One region of the Paenibacillus sp. Marseille-P2973 genome, then DNA from elsewhere that is predicted to be linked to it. Evidence: riboswitches for the same ligand, from Rfam matches in the RefSeq annotation. Region 1 holds a riboswitch; the other holds the start of a gene.
The links. Region 1 has a riboswitch for S-adenosylmethionine ahead of KB559_RS24370 (methionine ABC transporter ATP-binding protein). Riboswitches for the same ligand answer to the same signal wherever they lie in the genome.
Positions count from the first base shown of each region.

Region 2: linked by a shared signal. The riboswitch ahead of metA (homoserine O-acetyltransferase MetA) and the one ahead of KB559_RS24370 (methionine ABC transporter ATP-binding protein) in region 1 are both predicted to bind S-adenosylmethionine.

Region 1 covers NZ_JAGQEH010000024.1:40,387-43,499, reverse strand. The annotation lists gene KB559_RS24375 (methionine ABC transporter permease) at 1-402, opposite strand, end outside; gene KB559_RS24370 (methionine ABC transporter ATP-binding protein) at 402-1,427, opposite strand; SAM riboswitch class I at 1,528-1,686, opposite strand; gene KB559_RS24365 (Cthe_2314 family HEPN domain-containing protein) at 1,781-2,497, opposite strand; gene KB559_RS24360 (COX15/CtaA family protein) at 2,595-3,113, opposite strand, start outside.
Region 2 covers NZ_JAGQEH010000004.1:541,724-544,836, forward strand. The annotation lists gene corA (magnesium/cobalt transporter CorA) at 1-802, opposite strand, end outside; SAM riboswitch class I at 1,224-1,351, shown strand; gene metA (homoserine O-acetyltransferase MetA) at 1,472-2,407, shown strand; gene KB559_RS12010 (PLP-dependent transferase) at 2,426-3,113, shown strand, end outside.

The DNA of each region.
Region 1 (3,113 bases):
CGTAGCTCCCATCGCGTGCGAAGCTTCAATGACCCCGCGATCCACCTCGCGCAGCGCCGTCTCGACGAGACGGGCAAAGAACGGAGCGGCTCCGATCACGAGCGGCGGAATGGTTCCTTCCACTCCGGAAGATACCCCCATAATCGCCCGGGTAACAGGGATTAGAGCAACGATCAGAATGATGAACGGTACGGAACGGATAATGTTGACGATGAGGGACAGAATCCGATAGACCCACCCAAGAACCGGCGAACTGGAACGGGAAAAGGTATATAAGAGCACGCCCAGCGGCAATCCGATCAGAAACGTGAACAGGGTGGCATAGCCCATCATTTGCAGCGTATCCGTAGAAGCTGTGCCCATTTCGGCCCAGTCGATTTTAGAAAAGTCCAACCCCCACATTACCCGATCACCTCCACATCAAGATCCCGTTCTCTTAACAAAGCAAGCGTCCGCTCCACTTTCTCGTCGTCTCCTTCAAAGGAAACCGTCAGTTTGCCGTACGGCACGTCCTTGATCGTTGAGATCGTCCCCTGCAGAATCGCGAAGTTTACGCCGGTTTCCCGGACCACCTGGGACAACACCGATTCATAGGTCTTGGCGCCGAGGAATGTGATCTTCACCAGTCTCGCCCATTCCGGATGAGGCACCGATGCCGCCAGCTTCAAGCCTTCTTCGCCGGCCGAGCCGGCTGCGTCACGGTTGATGAACTCCCGTGTTACGAAATGACGTGGTTTCAGGAATACCTCGGTAACCGGCCCTTCTTCCACGATGCCTCCTTCATGAATGACTGCAACGCGGTCGCAAATGCTCTGGATGACATGCATCTCATGCGTGATCAGCAGAATCGTCAGATTGAACTTCCGATTGATATCAAGCAAGAGCTTCAGAATGGAATCCGTGGTTTGCGGATCCAGGGCCGACGTAGCTTCATCGCACAGCAGCACATCTGGATCGCTGGCCAAGGCCCGTGCAATGCCTACCCGCTGCTTCTGTCCGCCGGACAGCTGAGCGGGATACTTCCCGCGGTGCTCTTCCAGCCCGACCAGAGCAAGCAGCTCATTCACCTTGGCTTGAATCTGAGCCTTGGGAGTTCCGGTCAGCGTCAGCGGAAACGCGACATTATCATACACCGTAGCCGAAGACAGCAAGTTGAAATGCTGGAATATCATTCCGATCTTCCGGCGGTGCTGTTGCAGCTCCCGCTTGCCCAGCTTGGTGAGATCCGTACCGCCGACCCAAACCTCGCCCTGGGAAGGTCTTTCCAGCAAATTGATGCAGCGGATGAGCGTGCTTTTACCCGCGCCGGAGTGGCCGATCACTCCGAAGATTTCCCCCTTGTTGACCTTTAGATTAAGCCCGGATAATGCGGTGGTCATCTTCTTTTTGCTGCCGTATATTTTAGTGAGCTGTTTGAGTTCAATCAAACTTATAGCCTCCTGTTTGCGCAATTTTCCCAAGTAAATCCAATAAAACAGAAAAGAGCCCCACAGATTCAAAGGGCTCTCTTTACGTAAAGACAATGCCTTCTCATCTGTCAAAACCTGCGATGACTGTGCAACGCGATTTTGAAGGAATTAGCACCATGACATTCGGTATCGGCATGACGGAGCCGTAGCTCCCTACCTGATTCGAATCGGTTGCTGGGCTTCATCGGGCCTTTCCCTCCGCCTCTCTCGATAAGAAAAATATGAAATTATTTCTGAAACTAGTTTAGAGTATAGGAGTTTTGCCCTGTTTTGTCAAAGGAAAAAATACGTAGCCCGATCGGAAATATATTCTATCTCCCCGAAACCTTTTTCCAGCGCTGATTTGCATAGGAAAAGGACGCTTCCAGCGTTTCGCAAACCATAAGATAACCTTGCTCCAGATCGTGCAGATGACGGTCCAGATCCTCAAGCTCTATTTTCCCGTGCAATGTCTGATGCCGCTGCCAAAGATCGTCCTTCATTTCCGAATTCATGTAGTGGATCTCCGTATTCCGGCGCTGTCTCAGGACGGCGAGCGGTTCTTTGTATTTTTCTTTAATGGCAACCAGCCGATCTCCCAGCTCCATATGTACCTTCATGTACCGGAATTGCCGAAGCACCGTGAAGTAAGAGAAATGCGCTTTTACTTTGGAGGTTTTGAGATCAAACAGCTCGTTCAACACCGTACCTAGCTTGTCCAGCGTGGCAAACACGCGAATGAATCCGTCCTTGTAAAAAAATACGTATCGCGCATAATCGCCCCGCTCGGCCGGATCCATATCCTGCTCCGAATCGTGGACAACCTTTTTCCGGAAAAAGGAGGCCGCATGCAGACACTGCTCCAATTCATCCAGCGAAGCGATCAGACCAAGCGTCCAAATTTCGAGCTTCCGAAAATCATGGGTCGGATCTTTATGGAGCTCCGTTTCTTTTTGCAGCAGCTTCGTCAATTGTACCATGGCGTCGATAGCGTCCTTCAGCAGACCTTCATTTTCTCTTGGCGGTTCGCCAAGCAAGCTTCGCAGCATATTGTTTCCTCGCTTCCGTCAATGAATCCGGGTATCCGTTCTCCCTGCCTATTGTATAACACTTCCCGAATGTCTCTAAGCTCATTCCTGCACAATGTTATTGAGCACGTCCGTCCTTGTTTCTGCTTAACTGCCAAGTTCTGACGCTCATATAACAAAGTACCCCGAACAAGGCCGCCAAAACAATGATATGGGCAAGAGAGGTAAACAAATACACTTCATAATTGTTCAGCGTGAACACAATACTTGCGCCGGTGAATACCTGCACCAATATCAGCACGGTGGCCGCTACGCCGAGTGAACGGATTTCCCGGTTCCCCGGATGTTTACGATAGGCAAAATGACCGACCGTGGCTACCAGGATTAACAGCAGCGCAGCCGCAACCCGGTGAATGAAAGCGATGCCGACACCGCCCGAAAGTTCCGGGATGAGTTCCCGGTTACAGAGCGGCCAGCCTGTACAGCCGCCGGCGGAATCGGTATGACTCACATAGGCGCCGATATATACCACGATGTATGTGTAGGCTGTAGCGAACCAGGTCAAATTACGGAATCCGCGGGAAACATACAGTTTGGTCGGCGCGGGCTGCTTCCCGTTCTCCCTGGCTTCATCTTC
Region 2 (3,113 bases), on a different contig from region 1:
TAATTAGCGTAAGCGGGATGAAAATCGTCGTAATCGCCGTAAACACGCGCATGATTTCGTTCGCACGGTTGGCGATGGCGGCCTGATAAGCTTCTCGTAAGTTTCCTACGAGTTCCCGGAAGGTATCGAAGTTTTCGGAAATCTTAACGGCGTTCTCATAGATGTCGCTGAAATATTTCTGCAATTGGTCGTCGATCAGCCGCAGATCTTTTTTGTTTAGAATATTAATAACTTCTTTTTGTGGACCCAGCACTTTCTTAAGCCAGAGTATTTCGCTTCGTAGTCCGATAATTTCGTTAAGATGGGACCGCTTGGTATGCATGAGAATGTCTTCTTCCAGCTTCTCGATCTTGACTTCGATCCGGTCACCGACGATGAAATAATTGTCAACTACAAGGTCGATAAGGAAATAAAGGAACCGGTCGGGCTCGCTGACCTCCTGTTCCCAGAGGATCGGCTTTACAGCCCGGAGTTCGTTGATTTTTTGTTTGGTTACGGTAATGATATAATGCCGGCCCAGAAAAAGGTTCAGCGCCCGCAAGAAGATTTCCTCGTCATCATAACGGATACTGTTGACTACAATAAAATAGTGGTTATCATAAGTTTCAATTTTTGGGCGCTGCTCTTCTTCGGTAAGACAATCCTCCACCGCAAGATCGTGCAATGAGAACAGCGGCTGAAGCAGGGCCAGGTCTTCAACATCGGCATCGATCCAATAGAACCCTTGCTCAGGCGGTGTTGTTGTCATTTCTACATCTGCTACCGGAGTAAATACACCGGCGACTACATGACGGATTTTCATGCTCTTCACTCCCTTTCCGGCTGGAAGCAGCCGGTTATGCTCACTTTGGTCTGGCTGAGCACAGGAAGGTGATACAGCGGTGGTGCGGGAACGCCGAATAAGGCGTTTTATGAAAACACCGGGAAAAGAAAGTGCCCGTTATTACCCGCAGGGCGCCTGCTGATCGGTTTCCTATGCGATTGTTGCTTCAGGATACTACACTGCGGACTCGGGTCGCCTTCCATCCTCGGATTCACCTCTTTGTTATTAGGGATATAGTGCCTCTTAAACACTTGTCTAGTATAACGCCGGGGTGTGAATTGTTTCAAGCCAAAAAGTTGTGGACAAATAAGGGCATTTGGCTTGTGAAAATAAACATTTCATGTATAATGAAAATCAGTATATTTAAATTTGATTACAAAAACTAAATACTTAGACGATTTTCTTATCAAGAGTAGGTGGAGGGACTGGCCCGATGATACCCGGCAACCGGCGATACGTCGCACGGTGCTAATTCTTGCGGAACCGAGTAGTGCGATTTGTTGGCACCCGGTCTCTGAGAGATGAGAGAGGAGCATTCAGGAATAAATGATGACCTTTCTCTATGTTAAGAGTGAGGTCTTTTTTCTTGTCAACGCCCGCTTTCAGCAAGCAAAATTCCAGTCTAGTCGTCAGAAGGAGTGAAAAATCATGCCGATTAAAGTACCGGATCATTTGCCGGCCAAGGAAGTGCTTACGAACGAAAATATTTTTGTGATGGATGAGAGCCGGGCCTATCAGCAGGATATACGTCCGCTGCGTATCGCCATTCTGAATCTGATGCCGATCAAGGAAACGACGGAGTCTCAAATCTTGCGTCTGCTTGGCAATACGCCGCTTCAGGTCGAGATCGTTTTGCTTCACCCCCGGTCACATACTTCCAAGAACACGTCCGCGGAACACCTGAACATGTTCTACAAAACCTTTGATGAAATCAGAGGCCGCCGCTTTGACGGTATGATTGTGACGGGTGCTCCGGTCGAACAGTTTGAATTTGAAGAAGTGAATTATTGGGAAGAGTTGAAGGAAATCTTCGAATGGAGCAAAAGCCACGTAACTTCGACGATGCATATATGTTGGGCTTCCCAAGCGGGTCTTTATTATCACTACGGCGTCCGGAAATTGAACTTGGAGAAAAAGTGCTTCGGCGTGTTCCCGCATACGGTCAACAATCCGCATGTGAAACTTCTGCGCGGCTTTGACGAAGTGTTCCAGGTGCCCCACTCCCGTCACACGGATGTCTCCCGGGAAGATATCGAACGCGTGCCTGAGCTTGAAATCTTGGCGGAATCCGAAGAAGCCGGCATCTATCTCGTAGCGTCGCGGGACGGGAAGCAGATTTTTGTAACCGGCCATTCGGAGTACGATCCATGTTCACTCAAATGGGAATACGACCGGGATGTCGCTAAAGGACTCGACATCGATTTGCCGGTCAACTACTATCCGAATAACGATCCTTCCAAAACTCCTGCTTCAAGCTGGAGAGCGCATGCTAATTTATTATTCTCCAACTGGCTGAATTACTATGTGTATCAGGAAACACCCTATGATATCGATCAATTGGCCGAATTTATTTATCAGATCTAAAGTGGAGGGGTATTCAAGGTGAAAGAGAACAAATGGCATTTGGAGAGCAGATTGGCACAGATCGGTTCGGTAGAGGAGCCGGTCACGGGTGCGGTAAACTACCCGATATATCAAGCGACAGCGTTCCGGCATCCGCGGCTCGGTCAGAGCACGGGATTTGATTATTCCCGTACGAAGAGCCCGACCCGAACTGTACTTGAAGAAGCTTCCGCGGCACTCGAATGCGGGGACGCGGGATTTGCCTGCAGTTCGGGTATGGCCGCGCTGCAGACCGTATTCAGCTTGTTTTCCCAAGGTGATCATCTGATCGTATCGCTTGATTTGTACGGAGGAACTTACCGGTTGCTGGAGCGGATATTGTCCAGGTTCGGGATTAGCGCTTCCTATGTGGATACCAACGATTTGGACGCCCTTGAGAGCGAGCGCAAACCGAATACGAAAGCGGTATTCATTGAAACTCCGACCAATCCGTTGATGATGATTACCGACATTGAGGCGGTTACTGTTTGGGCGAAGCGTCATCAGCTGGTGACCGTTGTGGATAATACGCTGCTGACGCCATATTTTCAGCGCCCGCTTGAACTTGGTGCGGATATTGTCGTCCACAGTGCGACCAAATATTTGGGCGGCCATAACGATGTGCTTGCCGGCTTGATTATCACGAAGGGTGAAGAATTGTCACGCGAGATCGCTTTTCTTCACAATT